4 regions of the Sphingobium cloacae genome follow, and region 4 is predicted to be linked to each of the others. Evidence: riboswitches for the same ligand, from Rfam matches in the RefSeq annotation. Region 4 holds a riboswitch; each other region holds the start of a gene.
The links. Region 4 has a riboswitch for cobalamin ahead of SCLO_RS10200 (TonB-dependent receptor). Riboswitches for the same ligand answer to the same signal wherever they lie in the genome.
Positions count from the first base shown of each region.

Region 1: it holds a riboswitch for cobalamin, as region 4 does, so the genes downstream of both, SCLO_RS05190 (adenosylcobinamide-GDP ribazoletransferase) here and SCLO_RS10200 (TonB-dependent receptor) in region 4, are expected to answer to the same signal.
Region 2: it holds a riboswitch for cobalamin, as region 4 does, so the genes downstream of both, cobW (cobalamin biosynthesis protein CobW) here and SCLO_RS10200 (TonB-dependent receptor) in region 4, are expected to answer to the same signal.
Region 3: it holds a riboswitch for cobalamin, as region 4 does, so the genes downstream of both, SCLO_RS08335 (TonB-dependent receptor plug domain-containing protein) here and SCLO_RS10200 (TonB-dependent receptor) in region 4, are expected to answer to the same signal.

Region 1 covers NZ_AP017655.1:1,052,117-1,060,039, forward strand. The annotation lists partial or broken gene SCLO_RS05170 (putative DNA modification/repair radical SAM protein) at 1-266, opposite strand, end outside; gene SCLO_RS05175 (thiamine pyrophosphate-binding protein) at 420-2,108, opposite strand; gene cbiB (adenosylcobinamide-phosphate synthase CbiB) at 2,215-3,156, opposite strand; gene SCLO_RS05185 (aminotransferase class I/II-fold pyridoxal phosphate-dependent enzyme) at 3,149-4,129, opposite strand; gene SCLO_RS05190 (adenosylcobinamide-GDP ribazoletransferase) at 4,126-4,878, opposite strand; cobalamin riboswitch at 5,083-5,268, opposite strand; gene proS (proline--tRNA ligase) at 5,336-6,862, opposite strand; gene phaR (polyhydroxyalkanoate synthesis repressor PhaR) at 6,956-7,531, opposite strand; gene SCLO_RS05205 (alpha/beta hydrolase) at 7,623-7,923, shown strand, end outside.
Region 2 covers NZ_AP017655.1:2,917,653-2,925,575, forward strand. The annotation lists gene cobN (cobaltochelatase subunit CobN) at 1-2,818, opposite strand, end outside; gene cobW (cobalamin biosynthesis protein CobW) at 2,818-3,855, opposite strand; cobalamin riboswitch at 4,114-4,350, opposite strand; gene SCLO_RS14340 (histidine phosphatase family protein) at 4,418-4,996, opposite strand; gene SCLO_RS14345 (CbtB domain-containing protein) at 5,094-5,411, shown strand; gene SCLO_RS14350 (CbtA family protein) at 5,421-6,155, shown strand; gene SCLO_RS14355 (TonB-dependent receptor) at 6,396-7,923, shown strand, end outside.
Region 3 covers NZ_AP017655.1:1,716,496-1,724,418, forward strand. The annotation lists gene SCLO_RS08330 (ABC transporter substrate-binding protein) at 1-726, shown strand, start outside; gene SCLO_RS08335 (TonB-dependent receptor plug domain-containing protein) at 763-2,610, opposite strand; cobalamin riboswitch at 2,783-3,016, opposite strand; gene SCLO_RS08340 (Bax inhibitor-1/YccA family protein) at 3,458-4,150, shown strand; gene SCLO_RS08345 (TFIIB-type zinc ribbon-containing protein) at 4,155-4,439, shown strand; gene SCLO_RS08350 (tetratricopeptide repeat protein) at 4,512-5,030, opposite strand; gene SCLO_RS08355 (RsmB/NOP family class I SAM-dependent RNA methyltransferase) at 5,108-6,283, opposite strand; gene guaB (IMP dehydrogenase) at 6,365-7,822, opposite strand.
Region 4 covers NZ_AP017655.1:2,047,772-2,055,694, forward strand. The annotation lists gene SCLO_RS10195 (PepSY domain-containing protein) at 1-469, opposite strand, end outside; gene SCLO_RS10200 (TonB-dependent receptor) at 456-2,576, opposite strand; cobalamin riboswitch at 2,756-3,003, opposite strand; gene SCLO_RS10205 (helix-turn-helix domain-containing protein) at 3,100-3,831, opposite strand; gene SCLO_RS10210 (marine proteobacterial sortase target protein) at 4,005-6,128, shown strand; gene SCLO_RS10215 (class GN sortase) at 6,125-6,718, shown strand; gene SCLO_RS10220 (glutathione S-transferase family protein) at 6,809-7,483, shown strand; gene SCLO_RS10225 (group III truncated hemoglobin) at 7,654-7,923, shown strand, end outside.

The DNA of each region.
Region 1 (7,923 bases), 1.0 Mb from region 4:
AAGCGGGTCCGTACGACGTTGGAGCTCTTCCGATTGACGCAATAGTGGCAGTCGAAGATGCAGTGGTTGGTCAGCAGAATCTTGAGCAAGGAGATGCAGCGGCCGTCCGGGGCATAAGCATGGCAAATGCCCATGCCCTGCGTGGAGCCGATGCCCTTCCCATCCCGGCTATGCCGCTTCGACGTCCCCGACGATGCGCAGGATGCGTCATATTTGGCCGCATCCGCCAGAATCGCCAACCGATCGCCGACTCCCATGTTCTTCATATGTACTATATATGTTCTTTTATTCCTGTGCGCCAATGATTCTGCGACGAACGGTAAATTTGCAGAAGGGGGCGCAGCGATAGTCTTTCCCGGCTCCAAAGGAGAGCGTTGCTCGATGCAATGCGCGCCTTTGGCCGCCGTTCGTCCCTCGGACTACCGCCCTACCTCGAAGGCCGCGTGCCGCACGGCTTCCAACGTGGTGCCGGGCGAAATCGCATCCGGATCGAGCAGGCAATGGAGGATGGCAGGCTTGCCCGACGCGCTGGCCCGATCGAAGGCGTCGGCGAAATCGGATGTCCGCGCCACCGTCTCCCCATGGCCTCCAAAAGCCCGCGCATAAGCGGCGAAGTCGGGATTGGTGAGTGCCGTCGCGATGGGCCGTCCGGGAAATTCCCGCTCCTGATGCATGCGGATGGTGCCGTACATCCCGTTGTCGATCAGGATGACGATGATCGCCAGCCCATATTGGACCGCCGTCGCGAATTCCTGCCCGTTCATCATGAAGCAGCCGTCGCCCGCAAAGGCGATCACGGCGCGTTCGGGGAACATCCGCTTGGCCGCGACCGCCGCGGGAACGCCATAGCCCATCGACCCCGATGTCGGCGCAAGCTGCGTCCCGAACCTCTCGAAACGATGGAAGCGATGCACCCAGGTCGCATAATTGCCTGCGCCGTTGCACAGGATCGCATCCCGCGGAAGCTTCTCGCGCAGCCATGCCATCATCCGCGCGGGGTGGAAATCGCCGGGGCTGACGATCCGCTCCGGATCGGTCCAGGCGAGGAAGTCCGCCCTGCCCGCTTCGCGGAAATCCGCGCGCGACGGCGACGGCGATGGTACGGGGCCGACGCCCTCCAGCGCCGCGGCGAACGCTTCCGGAGCGGCGTTGATCGCCAGCACCGGCCGATAGAGTTTGCCCAGTTCCGATGGATCGGGATGCACATGGACAATCCTCTGTTCCGGCTCGGGGATGGAGATCAGGCCATATCCCTGGCTCGGCACCTCCGCCATGCGCGCGCCGATCAGGAGCAGCAGGTCGGCGTCCCTGACTCGCGCGGCCAGCTTCGGATTGGCCCCGAAGCCCAGATCGCCGGCAAAGCTATCGTGGCTCGCCGGAAACAGCATCTGCCGCCGGAAGGAGACGGCCACCGGCAGATCCCATCGCCCCGCGAACGCCGCCACCTGATCCACGGCCACCTGCGACCAGCGCGATCCGCCCAGAATGGCCAGCGGCCGCTTCGCTTCGCCCAGCAATTGCCCCAACCGCGCCATCTGGCCGGCGCCCGGATGCGCTTCCACGACGGCAGCGCACACGGCATCCCCTGCCTCCACGCTTTCCCGCAACATATCTTCCGGCAGGGAGACGAGGACCGGCCCCGGTCGCCCCGACATGGCCGCATGGACGGCGCGGCTGACGATCTCCGGGATGCGTTCCCCATTGTCGATTTCGGCCACCCATTTCGCGATCGAGCCGAACACCGCGCGATAATCCAGTTCCTGAAACGCGCCCCGGTCGCGGACATCCCGTTCGACCTGCCCGACGAAGACCAGCATCGGCGTCGAATCATGCTGGGCGATATGCAGGCCCGGCATGGCGTTGGCCGCGCCCGGCCCTCGCGTCACGAAGCAGGCCGCGGGACGGCCCGTCAGCTTGCCATGCGCTTCGGCCATCATCGCCGCGCCGCCCTCGGCCCGACACACCGTCACCTTGATCGGGCTGCCGATCAGCGCGTCGAGCACGGCCAGATAGCTTTCGCCGGGAACGCAGAAGATATGGTCGATCCCATGGATTTCCAGCTGGCGGACCAGGCATTGGGCGGCGTTGCGTCCTTTGGCTGCGCTCATTTCCGCATTTCCCTCATGCCATCCATGGATTTCACGCAGGCGCGCGCCCCGCGCGGCTTTCCTTCCTGGAGGATTATCGCATGCGCCCTTCCCGCGCCAGCATGCATCATCGAATGAGCAACGGCATGGCCGCCGCTCCGATCCAGAGTATAGCGCAGGCGCGCAGATAGACCCGCAATGCCCGCTGGATGTCTTGCGCGAAAACCCGGTCACGGCCTTCGCCGATCCACGGCTTGTCATGGGCCACGCCATCATAGCTTACGGGTCCGGCGAGACGCAGCCCCAGCGTTCCCGCCATCGCCGCCTCCGTCCATCCCGCATTGGGAGAGGCATGTTTGCGCGCATCGCGCCACATGATGCGCCAGCCTCCTCCGCCGGCCAGACAGATCACCGCCCCGCCCAGCCGCGCGGGCAGGAAGTTCATGACATCGTCCGTCCGCGCCGCGGCCCAGCCAAAGGCGCGCCAGCGTTCTTCCTTGTGACCGATCAGGCTGTCGGCGGTGTTGATGGCCTTGTAGGCCCAGATTCCCGGCAGCCCTCCGACGATCAACCAGAAGAGCGGCGCGGCCACTCCATCGCAGAAGCTTTCCGACAGGCTCTCGATCGCGGCGCGGGCGATGCCGGGTTCGTCGAGCGTTTCGGTGTCCCGGCCCACGATCATCGACACGTCCTGCCGCGCACGTGCCTCATCGCCCTCCCCCAGATGGCGGGCGATCGGCCGGACATGCTCGAACAGGCTGCGTTGCGCGAGGGCGGGCCAGGCAAGAATCGCCATGCCAAGCCATGCAAGGGAACCGAGCCAGCGGCGGCAGAGCCCTTCCAGCAGAAGAGCGCCGCCGGCCGAGACGGCCAACAACAGCATCACGGTCAGAACCCCGATAGCGCGGCGAAGCCCCGCGCTCCATCGCGCTTGGTTCCCGTAACGTTCGGACAGGGTGATGATCCGGGCGAAGAAACCGACGGGATGGCCGATCCGGGCATAAAGCGCGCGCGGCCATCCGATGACCGCATCGAGGGCAAGGGCCGCGAAGGCGATCGGCTCAGCCAAGGAGGGCCCTTTGCAGGCGGTCGAGCGCCTCCTCCGTTTCGGGGAGGCCGATCCGCAGCCAGCGGGGTTCGTAGTCGAAGGGACGCGTCAGGATGGTCTGTTTCGCCAGTCGCTCGAACAGCGCCATCGCATCGTCGGCCACGATCAGCCGGAACAGCGGACAGGCGCCGACGGGCGAGTATCCGCAGCCCGTCAGCACATCGTCCAGCCGCCGTCTTTCGCGGGGCAGGCGCTCCCGCATCGCCGCGATCCAGTCGCGGTCGGCATAGGCGGCTCTCCCGATGGCGATGGCGGCGGCGGAAACCGGCCATGCCCCAAGCTTTCGCCGCATCCGGCCGACGATGGCTTCCGGGCCGAGCAGGAAGCCGAGCCTCAAGCCCGCCAATCCGAAGAATTTGCCGAAGGAGCGGAAGATGAGCAGCCGTCGATCATCCGCTATATCCCGCGCCAGACTGGTCGCCGGATCGCTGTCGGCAAAGGCTTCGTCAACGATCAGCCATTCCTCGTCCGCTCTGCGGTCGGCCAGGTCGAGCAGCGCGTCGCGCGGCCAGCAATGGCCGTCGGGATTATTGGGATTGGCGAGAATGATGGTGCCGCCATCCGGACTCTCCATCGCCGCCGCCGTTATCGCCGAGGATAGCGGGAACATATCCTCATGCGTGCGATAGCAGGGGGCAAGATATCGCGCGCGCGGGCCGAGCAGATCGCTGGCCAGGCGCAGGCCCGTTTCGGTTCCCGGAAGGGCGCAGACATGCCGGGGGTCCACATCGAAATAGACGGCCGCGATTTCCTCCATCTCCCGCAGATCGGTTTTCGAAGGCAGGCCGCGCCAGTCGATGGCCATCCCCGCCGCGCCCGGCCAGCCATGCGGGTTGATGCCGGTCGACAGATCGATCCACGGATCGCCGCCTTCGCCGAACCACGCCCGCGCCGCGTCGAGATCGCCGCCATGCCATGTCCATGGGCTTTTCATGACAACCGCGCTCCCACGACCAGCGCCATCAGGAGCGCGGCTTCGATCCACTCGATGCCAGCGCCGTGGCCGTCACCGGAAATGCCGCCGATATGGCGCTTGATCCACCAGCCCCAGAGCGGAATCAGGATGAGGGCAACGAGCAGGGCCGGGAACAGAAAGGAAGCGGCAAGCGCCGCGCCTGTCCATGCCAGCATATCGAACGGGCGCACGGCGCCCCGGAAGCGGGAAGCCAGACCTTCGTGGAGCGGCGGCAGCCCATAGGTCCAGATCAACGGGCCGATCCGGGCGATGAAGGGAATGGCGACGAGCCCCAGCCATGGCGGACGGGCGGGGCCCGGCAGAGTGAGGAGGGCGTGGACCAGCACCAGCTTGCCCAGGAGCAGGAGGACGATGGCGATGGCGCCGAAGCTGCCGATATGGGGATCGGTCAGCGCGGCCATCATCCTTTCGCGATGGCCATGCGCCGCGCCGCGGGCGTCGGCGATATCCGCCAGTCCGTCGAGATGAAGGCCGCCCGTCACCGCGACCCACAGAAGCAGTCCGGTCAGCGCCCCGACCCATGGATCGACCAGGCCGCCAGCCCAGATACCCCATGTGACGATCAGGCCCACGATCAGGCCGACGGCGGGGAACCAGCGCATGGCCGGGGGGAAATCGGCAGGCGTGAAGGCGATCCGGGGTGTGGGCAGCCGGGTCAGGAACTGCGTGGCGATGATGAAGCCCTTCACGGCCGCGCCCCTGCCCATGGGTGGAGGGAGCGTTCGCGATTCCATGAAGGAGATGGCGAAGTGATCGTGTTTCGGGATTCGGGGGGCATGGTGGACCTTCCGCAGCGAGGGCCGGCCCGGAGGAGGCGGACGGGGCGGGTGCCGCCGTCCTGCCTGCCGCCCGGCGCGGTGGGACTGTCGCCACGCGGGGGAGCCCGTCCGCATGGCGCACCCTGGCCGCGCGGAGAACGACTGCGGCGGGCCGGTATCCTGGCTTGCGGGTCAGGGCCGGATGCGCCGCCTTCTCAGAACCATGCGATTCCAATGACTTATGGCGCGCGGCTATCCGCTCACAGTTGCAGGGGCAGCTGAGGTTCTTCCCCTCATTCCCGTTTATCCCTTTCGGGAACCTGTCGCATGGCGCGGAATAGGAAAGTTATGATCCCGCGTCAATCGAGGCCCGACCGGCGGCCGACGCCCCGCGCCGTCCGCCCCCTTAATAGGAGCGCCCGACCAGAACGCGCTCGACCGCCGCCTGCCCGGTGAAGATGCAGGCGCCGTCGGCCGCTTCCGCATCCAGCGGCACGTTGCGCAGGGTCAGCTTCTCGCCCTTCAGCCATTCGACCACCTTGTCGAGCGCCGCGCCGGTCGGCCTGCTCCACTGGACGAGCGCCCAGCCCGGCTTCGCGCTGGCGGCGAAATAGGCCTTCAGGGCATCCAGCGACGCAATATCCTTGTCCACATGGCCGTGCAGCCGGCCGTGCGCCTCGGCGAACAGCGCCCGCTGGACCTCTTCCAGCGCGGCGGCCGCTCCGGCGATGAAATCGTCCCGCGGCACGACCTGGCTGTCGAGCTTTCCATCCGCCCGATAGAGCCGGTCGCGGCGCAGCACCGACACATTGCCGCCGGCGACATCCCGGCCGCCGACCTCGATCACGATCGGCGCGCCCTTCTTGACCCAGCCCCAGCGCTTGTTGGCGGCCTTGGCGGGGCGCTTGTCCAGCAGGGCGCGGACAGGCTCGCGGAACACGTCCCTGCCGTTCAGCTCCTCCACCAGCGCGGCGCAATAATCGAGGATCGCGGCGTCCTCCTCCGTATCGCGCAGCATCGGCACGACGACGATCTGATAGGGCGCGACACGCGGCGGCACCCGCAGCCCGTCATCGTCGCCATGCACCATGATGAGCCCGCCGATCATGCGCGTGGACATGCCCCAGCTGGTCGTCTGGGCCAGTTCCTGCTGCCCTTCGGCATTCTGGAACCGGATATTCTGCGCCTGGCTGAAAGTGGTGCCCAGGAAATGGGACGTGCCCGCCTGAAGCGCCTTCCCGTCCTGCATCATCGCTTCGATGGAATAGGTGGCGACAGCGCCCGGAAAACGCTCATTTTCCGGCTTTTCGCCCGCGATGACCGGCAGCGCGACGCATTCCTCGGCGAAGCTGCGATAGACTTCGAGCATCTTCATCGTCTCGTCCATCGCTTCGTCGACCGAGGCGTGGGCGGTATGCCCTTCCTGCCAGAGGAACTCGCTGGTGCGCAGGAACATGCGGGTGCGCATTTCCCAGCGCACGACATTCGCCCACTGGTTGATGAGCACCGGCAGGTCGCGCCAGCTTTGCACCCAGCGGGAGAAAGCCGCGCCGATCACCGTTTCGGACGTGGGACGCACCACCAGCGGCTCTTCCAGCTTCGCTTCGGGGTCCGGCACCATCCGGCCGTCCTTCTGGATCAGGCGGTGATGGGTGACCACCGCCATTTCCTTGGCGAAGCCGTCCACATGCTCGGCTTCCTTCTCGAAATAGGAGAGCGGGATGAAGACGGGAAAATAGCAGTTTTCGTGACCCGTGGCCTTGATCCGCTCATCCAGCAAGCGCTGGATGCGTTCCCAGATGCCATAGCCCCAGGGGCGGATGACCATGCAGCCGCGAACGCCGCTTTCCTCCGCCATGTCGGCTTCGGAGACGACCGCCTGGTACCAGGCGGCGAAATCCTGTTCACGGGTGACGGAAAGGGCGTGTTTCACAGGGCCTGCCTTGGATGTCTGAGTGCGAATGATGGCGCGCCATAGGGCAAGCGCGCCGTTTCTGTCGACCCCCCAAGCGTCGCAGGCAGGACTTTAGCCGAGCTTGTCGATCTTGGCGTTCAAGGCCGCGAGCTGGGCCTTGAGGCCGGCGATCTCGTCATCCTTGCTTTCGTCGGAACGGGCGTCGGAGCGGGACGTTTTGGCGGCGGGCGGGGTGGCGCCCGCGCCGAAGGCATGGGTGGCGGCCTCGAACATCTCCATGTTGCGCTTGGCGATTTCCGCGAAGGGGCCGCCGCCGAAGGCGCCCTTCATCGCTTCCTGGAACTGCTGCTGGTTCTTGCGGAACGCCTCCATGGACGCTTCGAGATATTGCGGCACCATGGACTGCATGGAATCGCCGTACATGGAGATCAGCTGGCGCAGGAAATTGACGGGCAGCATGTTCTTGCCGCGCTGTTCCTCCTCCATGATGATCTGGGTCAGGACATTATGCGTGATGTCCTCCCCCGTCTTGGCGTCCACGACGACGAACTCGCGCCCCTCGCGGGTCATCTGCGACAAAAGATCCAACGTGATGTAGCTGGAGGTTTCCGTATTATAGAGCCGCCGGTTCGCATATTTCTTGATGATCACCGGTTCGGATTCGTTCGTCGTCTTGGACTTCGCCATGGAAATCTCTCCCACTCCTGTTCCTTCCGCATTAGCACAGGGCGATGCCGCGCCGCAACATGGGCCCCGCCCCCTGCCGCTTTTCCTGGACATGCTGTGGCGGGAGACGGAGGACGACCCGGACCTGCGCCGCCGCGCCTTTCTGGGCCTGCGGAAATATCAGTCGGCGGAGCGGCCCGTCCCACCCCCTCCCCCCGCCGTGGCGGCGTCGGCGGGACAGGCGCGATTGCTGCGATACGGCACGGGAAAGCGCGGCGCGCCGGTCGTGTTCGTGCCTTCGCTCATCAACCCGCCCACCGTGCTCGACCTGTCGGAAAGCCGGTCCATGCTGCGCCACATGGCCGCGCAAGGCCATGACGCCTATCTGGTCGATTGGGGGACGCCGGCGGCCG
Region 2 (7,923 bases), 870 kb from region 4:
GGCGGCCCAGTTCGGCGACCGTCATCATCTCGAAGCCGACGACCCGGCCCGACGTCCACTCCCAGCGCGGCCGCACGCCCATCAGCGCCAGTGCCTGCGCGATATCGTCGCCGCCGGTGCGCATATTGGCGGTGCCCCAGGCGGAAAGGGCGATGGCCCTGGGGTGGTCGCCCTCCCGCTGGAGATAATCCTCAACGAGAAGCTGGGCGGACTTGCGCCCCAGTTCCCAGGCGACGGCCGTCGGAACGGCGCGTGTGTCGACGGAAAAGAAGTTGCGCCCGGTGGGCAGGACGTCCGGCCTCCCCCGCGTCGGCGCACCGGACGGGCCGGGGAGGACGAAACGCCCGTCCAGGCCCGCGATCAGCGCCTCCGCCTCCCGCGCGCCGCACTGGTCGATGCGAGGGGCAAGGTCTTCGGTTATCGCACGCAGCACGGCCGCGGAGCGCGGCCCTGCCGTCTCCGCGCCGTCCAGCATGGCGAGCGCCAGAAGCTCCAGCCGTTCGACCGCATCGCCACAGCTTCGCCATGGATCGGCGGACAGGGACGTCAGCCGCTCCGGCCTGGGGCCGTTCCATGGGTCGGCCATGCGGCAATCGAGCGGATCGAAACCAAGCGAGAGGTCGTCGGCCATGGCGCGGAGCAGCGATGCCTGCCCGTCATGCTCATAGCCGCGCGGCGTGCGCGCCAGCGCCGCGAGCAGGTCGCGCCGCAGCCGCCCCTCCGGCGAGCGGGTGAAGATGTGCAGCCCGTCACGAATCTGCAATTCCTTGAGTTCGCACAGATAATTGTCGATGGCGGAGAGCGCGTCGTCGCCGTCTCCGGTCGCGCCCGCATCCTTGTCCAGCCCCTGCGCGCGCGCCAGGTCGATAATGTCCCGCCGCAGCCGCTCCAGCCGTCGCGGGTCCATGCCCGCGGCAAGATAATATTCGTCGACCAGCGCTTCGAGTTGCTTCAACGGCCCATAGCTTTCCGCGCGTGTGAGCGGAGGCGTTAGATGATCGACGATGACCGCGCCGATGCGCCGTTTGGCCTGCGTGCCCTCGCCCGGATCGTTGACGATGAAGGGGTAGAGCTGGGGCAGGGCGCCGGCGCAGATTTCCGGGAAGCAATCGGCGGAAAGGGATACCGCCTTGCCCGGCAGCCATTCCAGATTGCCATGCTTGCCCACATGGACCAGCGCCTGCGCGCCAAAAATCCGCTCCAGCCAGATGTGGAAGGCGAGATAGGCGTGGGGCGGGGGCAGCGCCGGATCGTGATAGCTGGTCTTGGGATCGATATTGTAACCCCGCGCCGGCTGGACCGCCAACACGACATGGCCGAAGCGGTGAATGGCGAGCCGGAAGGCGCCTTCGCGCACGAAGGGGTCGGCTTCGGGCGGTCCCCAGCGTTCGAGCATCGCTTGCCGCGCCGCTTCCGGGACATGGGCGAAGGCGGCGCCATAGTCGGTCAATGGCAAGGCGGCTTCGCCGTGCCGTTCCAGCGAAGCGAGGTCGTTGGTGACGCCGCCGGTCATCACGCGCATCAGGTCCGCGCCATCTTCCGGCGCGGCGCCGGTGTCGTAACCCGCTTCCCGCAGGGCGGCGAGGATGGCGGCGGCGCTGGCCGGCGTGTCCAGCCCCACGCCATTGCCGATCCGTCCGTCCCGGTTGGGATAGTTGGCGAGGATCAGCGCGACGCGCCGCTGCTTGGGCGGGGTGCGGCGCAACGCGGCCCAGTTGGCGGCGAGATCGGCGGCAAAGGCGACCCGGTCCGGCGCGACCTTGGGGACGACGATGCCGCATTGCGTCACGGCATCGAAGCGTTCCGCCGCCTTGAAAGTCACCGCGCGGGTGAAGATGCGACCGTCCACCTCCGGCAGGGCGACGTTCATCGCCAGGTCGCGCGGGCCAAGCCCCCGTGCCGACGCTTCCCATTCCGCCTGCTCCACCCCGGCGAAGGCCAGCTGCAGGATCGGGCAGTCGGCCTGTTCCAGCACGGCTGGCGTCCGCTTGTCCCCGGCGGACGAGGCGGCAAAGCTGGTCGCGTTCAGGATCGCGTCGGGCGCGATCTCGCCCAGCAGGCCGCGCAGCCAGTCGATCGCGAAGGGTTCGCGCAGTGCCCGGACATGGACGGCGGCGACGTTGAAACCGCGCGCCTCCAGCGCCTCCACCATGGCGTCGACGGCGTCCAGCGTGCCCGCGATCATCAGCGCGCGATAGAAGATGAGGAGCGCGACGGGCTTCCCGTCCAGCCACCCTGTCCGCAAATCCGCCAGTGTAGGGCGGTCGCAGCCCTTGAGGTAAAGCCCTGCATCGGCAACCGGCACCGGATCGTCCGGCGCGCCCGCATCCTCGCCGATCAGTCTGGCCGCCAGGCGCAGGAAGGCCAGCGCATTGGCCGTCCCCCCCTGCCGCAGATATGCGCGCAGCTTCTCCCGCACCTCGGCGGGCAGGGTGGACGCGCGGTCAAGCGCCGGGTCCGCCTCCCGCCCATCGGCGATGGCGGCGAAGGCGATGCCCTTTTCCCGCGCGATGGCGGCGATCTCATCTATGCCATAGGGCCAGTAGCTTTTGCCCCCCAGCAATATGACGCACACGAAACGGGCATGGGCGATCGTCTTTTCGACATAGAGGTCCGTCGAATAGGGATGCCGCAATGGCAGCAGGTTGGCGAGCCGGACGCTGGGAGCACCCGGCGGCAACTGCCCCGCCGCCTTGGCGAAGCAGGCCAGTTCGCTGTCCGCCACCGTCAGGATCACGATGTCGCCCGGCGGCTGGTCGAGGTCGATCGCCTCCTCCCCATCGGTGATGGTGCCGGGGGTGGCGGACAGCAGGTGCATCAGCCCAGAATATCCCGCAGGTCCGATGCGATGACCGACCGGTCCAGTCCCTTCTGCCCGATCACGACCAGCTGGGTCCGGCGTATTTCCGCAGGCATCCATGCGCGGTCGTAGAAATGCTGGATGCGCGGGCCGACGGCCTGCACGATGAGGCGGCTCTGCTTGCCGTTTACCGCCACCATGCCCTTGACGCGCAATATGTCATGCGCCGCGATCAATGCGCCGAGCCGGGCGGTGAGCGCCTCGACTTCTCCGACCTCGCCGCCGGTGACGACGAAGCTGTCGAAATCGTCATGGTCATGATCGCCGCCCTCCCCGTCATGGTGGGATGGCCGGGCGTCAAGGCTGTCTTCCGCCGCCGCCGTGATGCCCAGCAGCGCGCCCACGTCCACGGCGCCATGATCGGCGCGGACGATCTTCACGCCCGCGCGGGTTTCCGCCTCGACCTGCGCCTCGACCCGCGCTAGCGTGGCGGTATCGACCAGATCGGTCTTGTTCAGCACCACCATGTCGGCGCAGGCCAGCTGGTCCTCGAACAGTTCCTCCAGCGGGCTGTCATGGTCGAGATTGGGATCGGCGGCCCGCGCCGCCGCCAGCGCGGCTTCGTCCGTGGCGAAGCGTCCCGCCGCCACCGCGTCCGCATCGATCAGCGCCACTACGCCGTCCACCGTCGCGCGGGTGCGGATGTCGGGCCATTGGAACGCTTTCACCAGCGGCTTGGGCAAAGCGAGGCCGGACGTTTCGATGATGATATGGTCGGGCGGGTTCGGCCGGTCGAGCAGCTTCTGCATGGTGGGCAGGAAGTCGTCGGCCACGGTGCAGCAGATGCAGCCGTTGGCGAGTTCGACGATGTCGTCCTCCGGGCATGCCTCGTCATTGCATCCCTTCACCAGCTCGCCGTCCACCCCGACATCGCCGAACTCGTTGATGACGAGGGCGAGGCGGCGGCCCCTGGCATTTTGCAGGAGATGGCGGATGAGCGTGGTCTTGCCCGCGCCCAGGAAGCCGGTGACGACGGTGGTGGGCACCTTGCTCATGCGCCTTCTCCCGTCGGTTTGAGGAAGGGGGGAGCGGCAGTAACGGTGTTCATGGGAGGTCTTCCCTCGCAGCGCCGGAGCAACCGGGCCAGGGCTTGCCGGCGCCATCCAGCGGCCCGGTGCCGGTGGACGCACGACGGCTGGCCCGCGCCCATGACCGGGCGTTCGCCCATGGACGCAGGACCACGCGGCCCCAGCCGCATGACATCGTCGCTCAGACGGAAAACACCGTGCCGCGGCCATCCCCTGGACCAGGGCAAGAGCGACCAGACGCCGGCAGGTCTCCTGGCTCGCGGGTCATCGCCCGATGCACGGCCTTCCCGGACCTCGCCTGTTTCAGCGTCCGGCCCAGTGGCTGCTTCCCTTGGGGGAAGCGTGTGCATCGCGCTGCCGCTTACAGTTGCAGGGACAGCTGCGGCTTGGGATGGAGCTTCCCTGCCCATCCGCACCGCATTCCCATTTTCAGCCTCTTGCGAGGCACCGGCGCGATCAATACCCGGACGCGACGGATGCCGCCCCGGACGACCGGCTCATATCGCCTGCACCGGCGGGCCGCAAGGGCTCAGCCGCCGCCGTTCAACGATTGCAGCCGCCATGTCCGGTGAAAGGACAGGACGGTGCGCGAGAGCGGGGCGATGTCGATCGCGAGCGTGGCGCGCAAGGGCAGGTCGAGCGCGTGGCACAGGGCGGCGCGAATCATCATCGGGTGGGTGATCGCGCAGACCGGCCGCCCGCTTTCCCGGATGCCGTCGAGCCAGCAGCCGATCCGCGATGCCGCCGCCTCCATGGTTTCGCCGCCCGGCGCCTCCCTCGTGGGATCGGCCAGCCAGCCGGTCAGCGCTTCCGGTTCGTCGCTTCCGATCTCCTCGAAGCATCGGCCGGCCCAGCGTCCCCAGCCCATGTCGGCCAGCGCGGCTTCCGGCCGGGCGAGCAGGGAGAGGGCGAGAGCGGTTTCCTCCGCCGCGCGCGACGGGCTGCGGAAGGCATGATCGCGCAAGCGCCCGGGAAGCTCCATGCGGGCCGCTGCCCGGAGGCCGCCTTCGTCCAGCGATTCCGAAGGGTCGGGAAAACCGCCGCGGCGGCTGGAGGGCGTGGCCGCGATGCACAGGAGCAGGAGAGAGGTCGGCAGGGTAAACTCCAACAGGCCGTTGACGCCGCCAGCCCCCCGGCTCTAAGGGCTGCATCGTCCTGGAAGAAGAAGCCGGTGCAAATCCGGCGCGGTCGCGCCACTGTTATCGATGCGGACATCCGCCGTCGAGAGCCAGACCTTCCTCCCGGATCGTAAGATCAACCCTTGGGACGCGCAATCCCTTCAGGAGCAGAATATCATGGCAATGAGCGCCGCATTTTTCGACGACGGCTTCATCCCTGTCCAGGGTGGAACGGCGATCCCGGTCGAGGACATTCTTCCATGGGCCGTGTTCGGCTCGCTGATCGCCTTGATCTTCCTCTATTTCGTCAGCACGGAACAGGGCGCCGTCGCGATCTTCGACGGCATGTACGTGCATGAGTTCGTCCATGACGGACGGCATCTCCTCGGCTTTCCCTGCCACTAGGGCCGGGTCATGACGAAGGATCTGTTGTGGCGCGGGATGCTTGCGGGCATCCTGGGCGCCTTTCTTGCGACCCTGTGCGCCCATCTCGTCGCCGAGCCGCAGGTCGACCGCGCCATCGCCTATGAAGCCACCCATGCCGCCCATGCGGCCCATCATGACGAAGGGCCGGCGGGTGGCGAGGAGGAGGAACTGGTCAGCCGTCCTACCCAGAAGGGGCTGGGTCTGTGGACGGCCCTTTCCCTCTATGGCGCGGCGGTGGGCGGCATCTTCTCGCTGCTGTTCGCTTATGGCTATGGCCGGTTCGGGCGGATGGGGCCGCGCAGCTTCGCCCTGCTGCTGGCGGCCCTGGCGTTCCTGCTGGTCGTGGTCGTCCCGGCGCTCAAATATCCGCAGACGCCCCCGGCGGTCGGCAAGCATGAAACCGTGGAGCTGCGCACCGCCGCCTATTTCTCGATGATCGCGCTGTCGCTGGCCGGCGCGGTGATAGCCTGGAAGCTGTGGAGCGCTTTGGCCCAGTCCCGGCGCGGGATAGACGCGACCCTGTTTTCGGCCGGCGCCTATCTGCTGGTCGTGGGCAGCGGCCAGATGTTGCTGCCCAGCATCGATGAAGTGCCCGATGATTTTCCGGCGACGCTGCTCTGGAATTTCCGGGTGGCGTCCCTGGCGACGCAGCTTCTGCTCTGGGCGACGATCGGCATCGCCTTCGGCCTGATGGCGGAGCGCCTGCTCCAGCGCCGGGGGTGAACGGAATATCTTTTTGCGGGCATTAGCGGGGCTGCGATCTGTCCGGGGGCGCGCGGCCGGCTGCGGGAAAACGGATGCCGGGATGGCGGAAGTGCCGATCGAATCGCACTTCTGCCGATCGGGCTATCGTGATCGAGCCACGCCTTTCGACCAACCGAATGTCCTGTCATGGTCATGAAATGATCCCTTCCTAGCGGGCGGATGCTGCAACGCAACATCTGCATATGAAGGGGTATCATAATGGTTCGTTGGGTATCTGGTCCGTCTCTGGCGGCGCTGGCTTTCGCCAGCTTTGGAACAACTGCCGCCTATGCGCAGTCCACGGGGTCCATCGACTTCGACAAGGAAATCGTGGTCACGGCCGCCGGAAACGAGAGTGCGCAGGTCGGCGGAGTCGCCGTTCCCAACACGTCCAAGGCGAAGGCCGTGCTGACGCAGGAATTCATCGCCCGGCAAACGCCCGGCCAGTCCGTCAACGATGTCATCAACCAGTTGCCGGGCGTCAGCTTCCAGAACAACGACCCCTATGGATCGGGCGGCGGCACGCTGACGATTCGCGGTTTCGACGACACGCGCATTTCCCAGACGGTGGACGGCATTCCGCTGAACGACACCGGCAATTACGCCCTCTACACCAACCAGCAGGTCGATCCCGAACTGATCGATCAGGTCAATGTCAATCTGGGCACCACCGATATCGACAGCCCCACCGCCTCGGCCAGCGGAAGCACGGTCAATTACCGCACGCTGGTTCCGACCGAGGATTTCGGCGCCCGCCTTGCGGGGACTTATGGCGACTTCTCCTATTTCCGCCTTTTCGGGCTCGTCAACACGGGCATATTGACGCCAGCGGGCACGCGCGCCTGGCTTTCCGCCAGCCGGGCGACCTATGATTCGCCTTTCGGTCATTTCGGCAAGGTCGAAAAGACGCAGTTCAACGCCAAGCTCTATCAGCCCATCGGCTCCAATGGCGACTTCGTTGCCGTCGCCGGGCATTTCAACCGCAACCGCAACAATTTCTCCGGCTCCGTGGCGCTGCGGACGGACACCGCCGACGGCCGCGTCGTCCCGAATCGCTTCCCGCTGACGAAGGACGAGCGCTATTATGATGCCGGGCGCTGCGAAACCGCCACGCCGACGCCCGGCGTGGCGGATGCGGCCAATTCCTGCGGGTCGCTGTTCGACTATCGCTACAATCCGTCCGACACGGGCAATATCCGTGTCAATTCGCGCTTCACCCTCAGTGACCGGCTGACGCTGACCCTCGATCCCTATTATCAATATACCAAGGCGAATGGCGGCGGCACGGTCGTCGGCAATGAGGCGCTTTATTTTCCGCAGGAGGGTGGCCCCGGCTTTTCAGGCTATGTCGGCGGCGCGCCTTATGCGGGCATGGACCTCAACGGCGATGGCGACATGCTCGACAAGGTGCGCCTGCTCGCGCCCAGCCAGACCAAGACGCACCGCCTGGGCGTGATCGCCTCGCTGCGCTACGACATCAATGACAGCAACTCGATCCGCCTTGCCTATACTTGGGATCGCGGCAAGCATCGCCAGACGGGCGAAGTGGGCAGGCTGACCGTTTCGGGCGACGCGATCGACGTTTTCCCCGTGGACGATCCGCTGATCGGGGCGGACGGAAATGTACTGCAAAAGCGCGACCGGCTTTCCTATGCTATCCTTCATCAGATCTCGGGCGAATATCGCGGAGAGTTCGGCGGGCTGACCGTCACCGCCGGATTCCGGGCGCCGTTCTTCAAGCGGAACC
Region 3 (7,923 bases), 330 kb from region 4:
AACGTCTGCGCCGATCAATATCTGCTGGCGCTGGCCGATCCGGGCCAGATCGTCGCGCTCAGCAGGAACGCCCGCAATGCGGAACTTTCGGCGGCTGCGGCCAAGGCCCGCTCCTTCCGCAGCCTGCGCCGGCCGTCCGAAGAGGTGATGGCGCTCCGGCCCGACCTGCTGCTGGGCTTTCCGCTGGGCGATAGCGTCGCGGGCGCGCCGCCGGGGCGCTGGAACGTGCTGGGCCTGGAAACGGCGGACAGTTACGGGTCGGTGATCGACCAGATCCGGCGGACAGCCAGGGCCGTGGGCCATCCCGAACGCGGCGAGGCGCTCATTGCGCGCATGAACCGCGACCTTGCCGCCCTGCCCCGGCCCAGGCGCGGCGGCGTTGCCGCCTATTATCAAAGGCGCGGCTATATGACGGGCACCGGCACGCTGGTCGACGACCTGATGCGGCGCGCGGGCCTCACCAACCTCGCCGCGAAGCTGGGGAAGCCCGCTCTGGCGCAGATTCCGCTGGAACAGATGATCGCCGCCCGTCCCGACTGGCTGATCGTCGAAAGCGGCAGCGAACGCGTGGTCGATCAGGGGACGGAGATGCTGAATCATCCGGTCCTGAAGGACATTCCCCGCATTCGGGTGCCGCAGGCGTGGACGGTCTGCGGCGGCCCGGCCTATGTGCTGGCCGCGCGCAGCATCGTGGCGCAGGTCAACGCCGCGCCGGACCGCCCATAGGGGACGGGCGCTCACGCCCGCCCCTTTGCCGCGCGATCAGAAGCGGACACGCACGCCGCCATAGGCCGACCGGCCATAGACCCCATAGCCATAGGCCGTCGCATATTCCTCATTCGACAGATTGTCGATGCGGCCGTAGATTTCCAGATTCTCCGTGACCGGCAGGGACGCGCGCAGGCCGACAACGGCATAGCCGTCCAGACGGCGCGTGTTGGCGGCATCGTCGAAAATGTCGCCCATCATCGTCACCGTCGCGCCGGTGCTGAGGCCGAAAGGCCAGACATAATCCGCCGACACGCTGACCGCATTGGCGGCACGGCGCGGCAGGCGATTGCCTTCATTGGCCGTCCCCTCCGAACGATTGCGTGCGTCGATATAGCTATAGGCGGCCGTGAACGTCAGCGCCTCCACGGGCCGCAGCGTCAGGCTGGCTTCCACCCCCTTCGCGCGGGCGCGGGCGATGTTGTAATAGACATAGGTCGGCGGGAAGCCGTCGATCTGGTTACGCGTATCGCGGCGGAAAGCCGTGACCGACAGCATCGCCCGCCCGTTATCCAGGCTCTGGTCGAAACCGATGTCATAGCTTTTCGAGCGTTCGGGACGCAGGTCGGCATTGCCCACCCACCTATCGTAAAGCTGATAGAGCGAGGGCGCCTTGAACCCTTCGCCATAGCTGACGCGGAAATTGGTCGCGCCATGGTTGGGCGTGTAATTGGCGTTCGCGCCAAAGGTCGTCGCGCCGCCGAACTGGTTGTGGTCGCCATGGCGCAGGCCGCCGGTGACGGAAAGCCCCTCGGCCGGCTGCACGATGGCGAGGGCATAGACGCTGTCGATGTTCGCCTTGGCGCTGGCCGTGCTGCCAAAGCCGTAAAAGTCATAGTCGGGCCGCTCATGCTCATAGCCGAAGACCAGCTTCGCCCGATCGACGGGCGCATAGACGCCCTGATATTCGAAGCGCAGGTTGGTGCCCGAATAGCCGTAGGAGGCGTCCGCGCCCCGCGCGGGATAATAGTCCCGGTCATGGCGGAACCAGGTGACCGCCGCCCGGTTGGTCAGCTTGCCGTCCAGCAGCGACAGGTTGAGCCCGGCATAGCCGACATATTGGTCCGACTTGGTGATGTCGGGGCTATCGGCCGGTGTTCCGAAGAAGCTGTCATAATCGAGGTCGGCGTGGATATAATAGCCGCGCAGGTCGAGGCTGAGCGCGTCGGAAAAGCTGAGCTTCAGCTTCGCATTGGCGGTGATGTTCTTGTAGCCGTCCTTCTCCGTCGCGCCGAAGGAACGCGCGGCGGCCGAGATGCCGTCGGTGCGGAAATAGGCGACGCCCACGCCGCCCGACGCGATCCCGCTGGTGCCGGACACATCCGCTTTCGCGTTCAGCGTGTCGCTATAGCCGTAATCGACCGACGCATTGGCGGCATAGCCTTCGGCGGGCGTCCCTGTCATCACATTGACCACGCCGCCGATCGCCTGGCTGCCATGGACGACCGAGTTGGAGCCGCGCAGCACTTCGATCCGGCGGATATTGCCGACCAGCAGGTTGCCGAAGTTGAAACTGTCGGCATCGCCGCTGGGGTCGTTCACCTTGACGCCGTCGATCAGCACCAGCGTCTGCGACGATTCCGCGCCGCGCAGCGACACGCCCGTGACCGTGCCGATCGTGCCGTTGCGGTTGAAGCGGACGCCGGGCGTCGTCGCCAGCAGGTCGGTCACTTCGACCGCCTGCCGGGTGCGGATGGTGTCGGCGTCGATCACCGTGATCGCCTGACCCACCTGATCGCGCGGCTGTTCGATGCCCGATGCGGTGACGACGATGTCGTCATCCTGCGCCAGCGCCGGCGTGGCCGCCAGCAGCGCCACGAGCGACAATCCCGATTTCATCATTGTGTCTCTTCCCTGAGCGTTTGTGAACTTCAGGACCGGGGACTCCGCCTGCGCGGCCGATGCGCGCGGCAGGTCAACGCCCGTCCCCGCCACGCGCACCGATGCGGCCCCGGCCGCCTGGCAGCGTCGCTCACGGAAGAAACCGTGCCATGGCCGATCCCTGGGCCAGGGCAAGAGCGACCAGACGCTGGCAGGTCTCCTGGCTCGCGGGTCGTCACTGCGATGCGCCAGCCTTCCCGGACGGATGTCCAGTGGCCGGTCCCCTTCCCGCCCCTTTCGCAGGAAGGAGGGACCCATACGCATCGCGCTCACCGCTTACAGTTGCAGGGACAGCAGCGGAATAGGAGGAGAAAACCTCCGCACCGCATTCCCTTTTCAGCCCCGTGGGGCACCAGCGCGATCATGCCGGCGCGCTGGAAGCGCCCCGGACGCCGCTGCCCATAGGACAAGCGGAAGGCCATGCCAAGCGGATCGATTTCAAGGGGAAGGAAATGGCGGATTGGGGAGCGAGAGCAGGCTGTCCGCTCCCGACATGCATCATGCGCCTGCATAAGCGGGAGCATGTCAGCCGGCCACCCTTCATTGTAACAAATTATTGCTATGCGCCCGATCCCTTGCGCCGCAGCCTTCCTCTCCCGATATGGTTCCTGCGGGCCGGGCCCCTCTGGCGGCTGGACATGTCCAGCCGTGATGTCGGACCGCATCGAGTGTGCTCGGTGCAGGTTCGGGGGATTGCAGCCCCCCCTCCAATCCCACCGAAACCACGCCGGGCCGCTCGATCCTTAACTATTCTGGTCTGACCATTTTTGAAGGATGGAGTTTTAACGCCGTGAATAATCCCGTTCGCATGCCGGGCTATGGTGCCAGCCAGACGGCGCAGGTCGATGCCGGCCTGCGCGCGCATATGCTGGGCGTTTTCCGCAATATGGGCATCGGCCTGGTCATCACCGGGCTGGTCGCCGCCTTCATCGGCAATACGCCTGCCCTGGCCGCCGCGATCTTCGGCACGCCGCTCAAATGGGTGGCGATCTTCGCGCCGCTGGCTTTCGTCTTCTTCTTCAGCTTCCGCATCGAAAAGATGACGACCGCGGGCGCGCGCATGGCCTTCTGGGCCTTTTCCGCCGTCATGGGCGTGTCCCTGGCCAGCGTGTTCCTGATCTTCACCGGCGGCAGCATCGCGCAGGCCTTCTTCTCCGCCGCGGTGATGTTCCTCGCCATGGCGCTGTGGGGCTATACGACGCAGCGCGACCTCACGAAGATGGGCTCGTTCCTCATCATGGGCCTGATCGGCATCATCGTCGCCAGCCTCATCAACCTGTTCATCGGGTCTTCGGCGATGGCGATGGTGGTTTCGATCCTGGGCGTAGTGATCTTCACCGGCCTCACCGCCTGGGACACGCAGCGCATCAAGTCGGAATATTTCCACTATGCGGGCCATGAAGTCGCGGAAAAGATGCAGGTCATGGGCGCGCTGTCGCTCTATCTGAACTTCGTCAACCTGTTCCAGATGCTGCTGCACCTGACCGGCGAGCGGGAATAGGCGGATGCGCGACGCGCAGGCCGTTTCGGCCATGCTCTGCCCGGTCTGTCATGTCGGATTGGCGATGACGGACCGGCAGGGGGTGGAGATCGACTATTGCCCGCAATGCCGCGGCGTGTGGCTGGACCGGGGCGAACTGGACAAGATCATCGAACGATCCGCGCGGGAGACCGCGCCCGCCGCGCCGGTGAGCCAGCCCAGCTACCGGCCGGACCGGGACTATCGCGGCGACGGGCGGCCTTATCAGAAGAAGCGGCGGAAGAGCTTTCTGGAAGAGTTGTTCGATTGACAAAAAGGCCGGTCGCGATGACCGGCCTTTTTCCTGTTCCACGGCCCTGCGCTTCTCCGGCCGCAAGGCGGGTCAAGGCGTTTCGGTCGGCACCGCCTTGGGCGGGATCACTTCTTCCTTGGCGCTCAGCACGGTGGCGGGCGGGCCTTTCTCGATAGCGGCGGCAAGCTGGCCCACGCCCGCGCAATCGGCGCGGCAGAGCTTTTGCGCCTGCGTCAGATTTTCCTTCGCCTTGGCGATCGCGCCCTTTTCCACCATCGCTTCGCCCTGACCGACCAGCGCGCCGATATCGGCGGGGTCCAGCAACAACGCTTCGTTATAAAGGCGGATGGCCTTGCCCTGAAGTCCTTGCGCGCGCGCCACCTGCGCCAGTTCGATATAGGCGCCGCGGTTGCGTGGATCGACCGCCAGCGCGCTTTCCAGCGCGTCGTTCGCGCCTTCCAGATTGCCGGCCTTGCGCGCCGCTTCGCCCGCATGCTGCCATTCGATCGAGCGCGGGTCGATCTGCGCGTCCGGACGCTGGGTCAGTCCCGCGCTGGATACGGTGGTCAGCATAACGGCAAGGGCAATCGAGGCAGGGGTGAAACGCATCAATGTCTCCAGCCATGTTTCAGGCGTTGATTCCGGCCAAGTGTCGCCATTTTGCGGGCGCTTGTCCATTGTCTCTTTCACGGGCGGCGGCGCAGCCGGGCGAAAGTGAAACCGTCCGTCCCGTCATGCCCCGGCGTCAGCAGCCAGCCCGGACCATGGGCGCGGCCAAGCGGCAGGGCGAAGGTGTCCGCGATCCAGCCGTCATGCCTTTGCAGGAACGATTCCACCTGATCCCGCCCCTCTCTGTCCGTCAGTGCACAGGTGGCATAGACCAGCGCGCCGCCCGACGCCAGCAGCGGCGCGGCGAAATCGAGGATGCGGGCTTGTTCCTGTACCAGCCGGTCGAGCCGCGCCTGCGTCAGCCGCCAGCGCGCTTCGGGATTGCGCCGCCACGTGCCGGTGCCGGAACAGGGCGCGTCGACCAGCACGACGTCGGCCCGGCCATGCAGGCTTTCCAGCGCGCGCGCCTCATGCCCCTGATCCAGCAAGAGCGTCTGGATGAACGTCGCCCCGGCCCGTTCGGCGCGGGGGGACAGGCGGCCCAGGCGGGAACGGATGGTATCGGCGGCGATCAGCACACCCTCTCCCTGCATCGCGGCGGCGAGCGCCAGCGTCTTGCCGCCTGCTCCGGCGCACAGGTCCATGACGGTCTGGCCCGGCTTCGCCTCGCAAACGGCGGCGATCAACTGGCTGCCGGCATCCTGCACTTCGACGAGGCCCTGCTGCCACAGCCCACTCTTTTCGACGGGCGCGCCTTCGGGCAGGCGCAGCGCGTCGGGCACGCCAGGGATCGGCGCGGCATCGGGCAGGAGCGGGACGACCTGCTCTACCGCCGCTTTGAGACGGTTGACCCGCAGATCGACCGGGGCGCGGCCCAGCAAGGCGTCTTGCTCGACCGGCCCGGCCAGCAAGGGGACTATCCAGCCGGGGATGATGCCCGGCGCAGCAGCAGCTTCGCCCGGTTGGACAGGCGCGGGGCCATGGGCCGATCCGTCGAACAGGTGGGCGATCTCCGGATGCTCACAGGCAAGGCCGAGCATGGCGGCGCGGCCGCTTTCCGGGCGGTCGGCGGCGCGGCGGATCGCGTCGTAAACATGGTCGCGCACCGCCCGGCGGTCGCGCGACCCGGCATAGCGCCGTTCCTTGAAATAACGGGCGATCAGCGTGTCCGCCGCCGGGCCGCCATCGCGCGCGGAAGCGATGACGGCGTCGAGCAGTTCGATCGCGGCCTGTACACGGGCGGAGGGCGTCACCGTTCGCCTCCGTTCGGATCGGGACCATGACCGTCGCTCATCATGACAAGCCCTTCCCCCGCTCCCTTTCGCAAGCGGCGATCAACGCGTGGGATAATTGGGCGCTTCCCGCGTGATGGTGACGTCATGGACATGGCTTTCCGACAGGCCCGCATTGGTGATCTGCACGAAGCGGGCGCGCTCCTGCAAATCCTTGATCGTGCGGCTGCCGGTATAGCCCATCGCCGCCTTCACGCCGCCGACAAGCTGGTGGATCACATCCTTGGCCGGGCCCTTGAACGGCACCTGGCCCTCAATGCCTTCGGGGACCAGCTTCATCTGGTCCTTGATGTCCGCCTGGAAATAGCGGTCGGCGCTCCCGCGCGCCATCGCGCCGACGCTGCCCATGCCGCGATAGCTCTTATAGGCTCGGCCCTGATAGAGGAAGGTTTCGCCCGGCGCTTCCGCCGTGCCCGCCAGCAGCGATCCCACCATGACGCAGCCCGCGCCCGCCGCCAGCGCCTTGGCCACGTCGCCGGAGGTACGCAGGCCGCCATCGGCGATGACCGGCACGCCATGCTGGGCGGCGGCTTCGGCGGAATCCATGATCGCGGTCAACTGCGGTACGCCGACGCCCGCGACGACCCGGGTGGTGCAAATGGAGCCGGGACCGATGCCGACCTTGACGCAATCCGCGCCCGCGCCGATCAGCGCGCGGGTCGCTTCGGCGGTGGCGACATTGCCCGCGACGACCTGGACATGGTTGGACATTTTCTTGACCGCCTCGACCGCGACCGCGACCTGCTTGCTGTGGCCATGGGCGGTGTCGATGACGATGAGGTCGCATTCCGCGTCAATCAGCGCCTCGGTGCGCTCCAGCCCCTTGTCGCCCACCGTGGTCGCGGCGGCTACACGCAGGCGGCCGGATGCATCCTTGGTCGCCTGCGGATAAGTAACGGCCTTTTCGATATCCTTGACGGTGATGAGGCCCACGCAGCGATAGGCGTCGTCCACCACCAGCAGCTTTTCGATCCGGCGCTGGTGGAGCAGGCGCATCGCTTCATCCTGACCGACGCCCGCCTTTACCGTGGCGAGATTGTCCCTGGTCATCAGTTCGCTGACGGGCTGGGACGGGTTCTCCGCGAAACGGGTATCGCGGTGTGTGAGGATGCCGACCAGCTTGCCGGAGGCCTCGACCACAGGGATGCCGCTGATCCTGTTGCGCTCCATCAGCGTCTGTGCGTCGGCCAGCGTGGCATCGGGGGTAATGGTGATCGGATTCACCACCATGCCGCTTTCGAAGCGCTTGACCGCGCGGACGGCGGCGGCCTGTTCCTCGATCGACAGGTTGCGGTGCAGCACGCCGATGCCGCCCAGCTGCGCCATGACGATCGCCATGTCCGCCTCCGTCACCGTATCCATGGCCGACGACAGGATCGGGATGTTCAGCCTTATCTCGCGCGTGACCTGCGTGCTGGTATCGGCCTGGCTGGGCAACACGTCGGATTCGGCGGGCTGGAGAAGCACGTCGTCGAAGGTGAGGCCGAGGCGGATGTCCATGTGAAGTGCCACTTTCTGCTGCGGGACCGGCGGCTGGTCCCTCTGGGGAATCGTGGCGGCCCATGTAACCATTTCCCCCCGAAACGGCCAGACCCTCCCGC
Region 4 (7,923 bases):
CATGGGCAACGGGATCGACGGAGAGCGCCCGCGCCCCGGCAAGCTGCTCCGCGATCTGCCGGGCGCGGGGCGCGTCGACGCCGCCGATCTCCCGGCCGGTCCTTGCCGACACCGCCCGCCGCCCTGCTTTCGTGACGAAGCGATAGACGGGCTCCCCGCCTGTCATGCCCAGCCGCATCTCGGCGGGGAAATCCTTTTCGCCCAGGCTCGCCAGGGCCTGGCCGGGATCGACATGCACCTGCGGCCAGTCGATCGGCGCTGCCGTCCCGACCCGCTCCGGCGCGCGAAAGGATGGGAAAGACACATAGAGCATCACCAGTCCCGACAGGAACCAGATGGCGAAAAGGAGGCAAAGGATGATGCCCGTCCAGCGGTGGAAGACGTAAAGCCAGCGCTTCGCCTTCTTCCAGAGGGCGACGGGGACGGTTGGTCCCCGCCGCGCCGCTTGCCCCGGGTCAGAAGCCGACATGGAGCGTCGCTTCCACCGTGCGCGGGTCTCCCAGCACCCATTGCGTCGCGCCATAGGTGGAGCGGGCATAGGTTTCGTTGAAGACATTGCGCAGGCGCAAGGCGATGCTGGCCCCTTCGACCAGTTGCCGCCTCAGGCCGATATCGGTGAGGGTATAAGCGGGCACCACGCGGGTGTTCGCTGCGTCCTGATACCGCTTGCCGACATGGCTGACGCCGCCGTCGACGACCCACCCTTCGGCGAACTCCCAGCTGACGAAGGCATTGGCGCTTTTCGCCGCGACATTGCTCGGCCGGTTACCGGCGCGCTGGAAGAGGACGCCGCCCACGGACTCGGTGAAATCGTCGTAGCGCGCCCGCAGCAGCGCGCCGTTGAGGGTGATGCTGAAACCGTCCACCGGCTCCAGGAACAGGGATGCTTCGACCCCGCGCGAGGATTGCTGGCCGACCTGGACCTGGATGGTGGGCACCAGGGGATCGGAAGTCAGCAGCTTGCGCTTCACGATGTCATAGACCGCCAGCGTCCACTGGCCGCGCGTTCCCCAGAAGACATGCTTGATCCCGGCCTCATATTGGCGGCCGGTCGACAGGTCGAAGGCGCTTTGGGCGAAGCTGGTGGAAACGAGCGCGCCCACCGGATCGGCCGCCGTCGCATATTGTCCGTAGAGCGCCAATGCCGGCACCGGATTATAAACCGCGCCGACGCGCCAGGTGACGGCATCGGGGGTGGCCGTGAAATTATTGGCGGCGTTCACATAATCCGTCTTGGTGATTTCCGGCTGGTCGTAGCGCAGCCCGCCCACCAGCGAGAATTGCTCGCTGAACTTCAGCCGATCCTCGGCAAAGATGGAATATTGGCGGATCTTGTTGGTATAGCGCGGCCTGGTCGGCGCGCTCGCCTGATGGATGAAAAGGCCGGGCACCGGATCGATGGCGTCGACCAGCCGCGTCGCGTTGTTGCCGCTGTTACTGACATTCTTGTAGCTGATCCGGTTGATGTCGAACCCCAGGACCAGCTGGTTTTCCAGTCCGCCGATCTGGTGCGCCAGGTTCGCGGTGGTCCGGTTCCCCGTCTGCTTCTGGATATGGTAGAGTTCGAGAAAGCTCGACTGCCGCACCTGTGCCGGGCTGTCCGCCGTCGCAGGCACATAGGTGACGCTTTCCGCATTCTTCCAATATTTATTGGCCCAGAGATGATAGAAGGTGCTGCGGATCGTCAGCGCTTCGGAAGGAGTCCATTCCACCTTCGCCTGACTCCAATTGTCCCGGAAGCGCAGGTTGGCGTCGGCGGCATTGTAATTGTTGCGGCGAAGCGACCGGTCGAGCTTGCCGTTCACCAGCGGTACGCCGAACCAGGTGCGCGGGCTCTGGCTGCTATAGTCGTGCGAAAGGGTGATGCTGAGGTCCGCAGCCGGTTTCAGCCGAACCGCCCCGGAAAGCGCCAGCGCATGGGAATCCCCCCGATCCATCCAGCCTTCCGACCGACGATAGCTGGCATCGGCGCGGAAGCCGACGCCCGCGACGACCGGACCGCCCGCCCCCGCCGCAACGTTCAGGCTGTCATAGGACGCAAAGCCGATGCGGCCGCTGGCCATCATCTCGTCCGAAGGTTCTTTGCGCACGACGTTGACCGCGCCGCCAATAGCGCCCTCGCCATAGAGGACCGAGGCGGGACCGCGCAGGATTTCCACGCTCTGCGCCATCCACGGATCGGCCGGGAAAGTCAGCGTGTTGTTGTACATGCGCATCCCGTCATAAAGCGTCATAACCGAGTTCTGTCCGGTGAAACCGCGCGCCGAGAGGCCGTAGCCGAACACGCCCGACATATTGACGATACCGGTCGCGCGGGCGGCCGCATCCTGGATGGTGAGGTCGCCGCGCAGGCGAATCGCATCCCCATCCAGCGTTTCGACGCTGGCGGGCATCTCCAGCGGCGTCAGGCCAAGACGGCTCGCGCCTTCGGTCTTATGGTTCAGGCGGAGCGGATCGACCGTGCCGGTGACGACGATCGTCGCATTGTCCGCCACCGCACCGGGATGCTCGGCGTGGACAACGACCGGTGCGGCCAGTGCCGGGACCGCGATCGCGGCCGAAACATATTTCAACATTCTCTTCCCCCGTCGGCGTCTCACGACAAATGGGCGGGGGCGTGCCGTTCGCGAACGGTCGGCAACCGGCATCGGCCGGACGCCTGAGGCGACCGACACGCGGCTCCGATGCGGCCCCTGCCGCTCGTTCGTCGCTCAGACGGAGTTCACCGTGCCGCGGCCATCCCCTGGACCAGGGCAAGAGCGACCAGACGCCGGCAGGTCTCCTGGCTCATGGGTCATCGCTTGACATACGGCCTTCCCAGGCCCCGCAGGATTTAGCGTCCGGCCCAGTGGCTGGCGGCTCGGGCGCAATGCCGTCCGCACTTATATGTCGCGCTCGCCACTTACAGTTGCAGGGACAGCTGCGGGATAAGGCCTCGAACGACCCGCACCGCATTCCCTTTTCATCCCCGTCTCCGGGGAAACCGACGCGATCTTCATCCTCCCTACGGCCGAAGGACGCGGAAAGGACAAGGCTCTTTATATTTTAGGCTTGAACTAGGCAATAGCTATCCGACAGGGTCCGGCTGGCGCGGTCGCATCATGGCCGCCAGCGGCAGAAATCATCCTGCATGGCCCGGTCCAATGTCGCGCGGCAATCCGCATAGGCCGGGTGGGCCGGTTCGATCACGCCCATCGCCATGTCGGGCAACTGCGCCTGCGGCACGAAGGCAATCGGACAGGCAACCGGCACCAGTTGCGATCCCGCGCCGACCTGCAAGGTTGTCAGCAGGCCGAACATCCGCCCCTCGCGCGTCGGACGGCTGAGGATGATGAGCCGGTGCTGCCCCTGCTCATTGGTCGAAAGATAGATATGTCCCGACAGGTTGGGCATCGACACATGGCCCGACTGGGCGAAGGCGCCGTCCGCGCGGTCCGCCTCGGCGAAGCGCAGATAGCCCGCCGCCTCGTCCCATGCGACCCGCGTCCGATAGGCGATGACCGCGCCCGGCGTGCCGAAACTGGCCCGCAGCGTCACATAATCCTGTTCGATCCAGCGGATCGCGGCGCGGCTGTAGGCACCCATATGATCGGGCGCCAGATCACGCCCCACACCCGGATCGCCACCATTCCCGCCACGCAACGCCGCGCCCAGCGCCTCCTCGATCCTCACTACCGTCGCCAGGGTGAAGGGGCGGCTGCCCGATAGCGCCTTTTCCAGCGTCGACAGGCTGATCCGCGCCATATCCGCCAGCGCCTGCCGCGACATGCGCCGCCGCGCCAGTTCTTCGCGCAGCCTTTCGGCAAATCCCTCGTCCGCTTCCGGCTGCATCGGCTTCCCCCATAAGGACCGGACAATTCCGCACAAAACCGCACAATCCGTCAAGCCCCTTCGCGCGCGCCGCACATCCCTGCCCGCTCCGGCAAGAAACGGCATGGCTTGCCGATGGCTGTCCGGCATGGCGCGCGCCTAGTGGAAAGGCTCCTCATTTCATGGAGTCCGCCATGCCCCTTTGCCTCTTTCCCCGCCGGTCGCGCAGTCGTCTGGCGCTCGGCCTCTCGCTGCTTCTGGGCCTTGTCGCCCTCATCTTCCTGACGAGCCGCCTCACCGCCGCCGAACCGGCCGCCGATCCCGACGCCATCGGCAGCGGCACGCTGATGCTGCAAGGAAAAGGGGTCGCCACCGCCATGCCCGCCATGCGGCTGGGCACCGACATGGACGTAACCGTCAGCGGCCAGACCGCCCGCGTGCGCGTGACGCAGGCGTTCCGCAACAGCGGCAATCAGTGGATGGAGGCGACCTATCTCTACCCGCTGCCGGAAGAGGGCGCGGTCGACAGCCTGAAGATGGTAGTCGGCCAGCGCGTCATCATCGGCCATATCAAGCGCCGGGAGGAAGCCCGCGCCATCTACGAGAAAGCCCGCGAGGAAGGGAAGAAGGCGGGCCTCGTCGAATCCGAACGCCCCAATCTGTTCCGCAACAGCGTCGCCAATGTGGGACCGGGCGAGACGGTGCTGATCTCCATCGAATATCAGGCCCCCGTCCGCCAGCTCAGCGGCGAGTTCGCGCTGCGCCTGCCGCTGGTCGCGGGGCCGCGCTACACGCCGCAGCAGACCCCCGCCGCCGACGCGCAGGCCGTGACCGCGCGCCTCGCGCATCCCACGCTGGGCAAGGATCTGAACCCCGTTTCGATCACCGTCCGCCTCACCCCCGGCTTCAAGCCCGCCAATCTCATCAGCCCCTGGCACCGCATCGCGGTCGAGCAGGACGGCGAGCAGAACCGCACCATCCGCCTCGCCGACGGCGAAGTCCCCGCCGACCGCGACTTCGAGCTGCGCTGGCGTTCGGCCAGCGCCGATCCGACGATCGGCCTGTTCCGTCAGACCCTGAATGGCGAAGATTATCTGATGGCCGCCATCACCCCCCCGATGCAGGAGCGGAAACGCGCCGCGCCTCCCCGCGAAATGGTTTTCGTCATCGACAATAGCGGCTCCATGGGCGGCCAGTCGATGGATGCGGCCAAGGACAGCCTGCTCTATGCGCTCGGCACGCTCCGCCCGCAGGACCGCTTCAACATCATCCGGTTCGACGACACGATGACGCGCCTGTTCGACGACAGCGTCCCCGCCACGGCGGAGCAGATCGCGCTGGCCCGCCGCTTCACCGAGGGGCTGGAGGCCAATGGCGGCACCGAAATGCTGCCCGCGCTGCAATCGGCCCTGATCGACAGCCGTCCCGCCGACATGCAGGGCGTCCGCCAGATCGTCTTCCTGACCGATGGCGACATCTCCAACGAGAAGGAGATGATGGCCGCCATCGCCGCGAAGGCAGGCCGCAGCCGCATCTTCATGGTCGGCATCGGCTCCGCGCCCAACCAGTATCTGATGCGCCGCATGGCCGAAGCGGGCCGGGGCACCTTCACCAATGTCGGCACCGGCGAGGAAGTCGCCGCGAAGATGACGGCGCTGCTCGACCGCCTCGCCAGCCCCGCCGTCCGCGACCTCAAGGTCAGCGTCGAAGGCGCCAGCCTCGACCTGACCCCGCGCAAGCTGCCCGACCTCTATGCGGGCGAACCGCTGGTCCTGCTGGGCCGGGAGAAGCTGATCGGGGGCAACGCGCCTGGCGGAAAGCTGACCGTCACCGGCATGATCGGCGACAAGCCCTGGTCGCAGACCTTGGACCTGCGTGACGCCGCCGAAAGCCCCGCCGTCGCGAAGCTCTGGGCCAACCGCCGCATCGCCGATGCCGAAGCCGCCCGCTGGGCCGATGAGACGGACGACGCCACCGCCGACGAAACCATCGCGCAACTCGGCCTCGCCTACTCCATCGTCACCAGCCAGACGAGCCTCGTCGCGGTGGACGAAACCCCGGCCCGTCCCGAAGGCGCGAGCCTGACGCGGGAGGAACTGCCGCTGCTGCTGCCCGCTGGCTGGGATTTCGATGTCCTCTTCGGCGGACAGGCCGCCGGGGCCGCGAAGGGCGGCGACACGCAGCCCGCCGAACAGGCGCAGGCGATGGACCTGCCCCAGACCGCCACCGGCTATATGGGCATGATCGCCGGGGGCATGGCCCTGCTGCTCATCGGCCTTGCAGGGCTTGGCATCCAGCGCCGGAAGGTCCGCGCATGACCGCCGCCGCCGCGATGAAAGGGGGACGCGCCTTCAGGCGCGTCCTTCCCACGATCCTCCTGACGGCGCTCTGCCTGCTCGGCCTCACCCTGATGGCGAGGGGCGCGATCGTCCCGATCAAGGCATGGGCCGCGCAAATCCTGCTCGACCGCGCCTTCGACCAAAGCCTTGCCCGCCACCAGCCGGTCAAGCCATGGCCCTGGGCCGACACCGCCCCTGCCGCCCGCATCGCCGTGCCGCGTCTGGGCGTCAGTCAGGTCGTGCTGTCGGGTGGATCGGGACAGGCCATGGCGTTCGGCCCCACGGTCATGCCCGCCAAGCCGCCGGTCACGATCATGGCCGCCCACCGCGATACCCATTTCGCCTTCCTAAAATCGGTGCGCCCCGGCGACATGGTGGAGGTCCAGTCCATCGATGGAGAAACCCACCGATACACCATCATCGGCTCGACCGTCGTCCGCTGGGATCGCTTCGCCTATCCGGCGCATCCGGAACGCCCGCTGCTGGCGCTCACCACCTGCTATCCATTCGATGCGAACAGCCATGGCCCCCTGCGCTATATCGTCTGGGCGGAACGGCATGACGGATGAGATTGCCGGCATGATCGGGATCGGCGAGCGGCACGGGAAGGATGGCATCGAGCACTCGACTTTCTCCGCCCGGCAGCTAAAGCTGGGGCCATGATGAAGCTGTTCATTGGCAACAAGGCCTATTCGAGCTGGTCGCTGCGCGGCTGGCTGGCGTGCAAGCTATCGGGCCTGCCCTTCGAGGAGGTGGTCGTCCCCCTCTATGACGAGGCATGGGAAAAGCGGCGCGAAGGCGACGAGTTTGCCCCTTCCTCGGGCAAGGTGCCGATCCTTTGGGACGGCGACGACATCGTCGTGTGGGACAGTCTGGCCATCATCGAATATCTCAACGAGAAATCGGGTGGCGACAAATTCTGGCCCATCGATCCCGCCGCGCGCGCCATGGCCCGTTCCATGGCGGCGGAAATGCACAGCAGCTTCGCCGCCCTGCGCCGTGAGCACGGCATGAACATCCGCCAGATCTACGACCCGGCCCCGGTGTCGGAAGCCGTGGAACAGGACATGGCGCGCATCATGCAGCTTTGGGCGCAGGCCCGCGCCCGCTATGGCGGCGAAGGCGATTTCCTGTTCGGGGCGTTCGGCGCGGCGGACGTGATGTTTGCGCCGGTGGTGACGCGCTTCATCACCTATCAGCTTCCCGTCGCCCGCTTCGCGCAGGCCTATATGCACGCGATCATCGCGCATCCGTGGATGCAGGAATGGATCGGCGGCGCGCAGGCGGAAGAATGGGTGATCGACCGCTTCGAAGCGCCGCCGCAAACCTTGTGAAACCAAGGATGCGTGGCGCTGGCCGCCACGCCCATTCATGCCGAGCCGGGGCTCGATAGAGCTGGCGGCAAGCGACTTCGCGCCTCCCCTGTTTATATTGTGTATTTTATTTGCATGTTTTTCCGCGCCGCTATAGATGCATTTCATATGCATGATTGGAGTCGCGGCGCATGGCCGGGTTGCGGATGGATGAAAGCGGATTGGGACGACTGGTCGACGCTTTCTATGCGCGGATCAGGGAGGATGAGGCGCTAGGCCCCATCTTCAACGACGCCGTGGAGGACTGGCCGGAGCATATCGAGAAGCTGACCGCTTTCTGGTCGTCGGTCATGCTGGCGAGCGGGCGTTACAAGGGTCAGCCGGTTCCCGCGCATAACAAGCATCGCGAACGGATCAGCCCGGCGCTGTTCGACCGCTGGCTGGCTTTATGGGCGCGCACG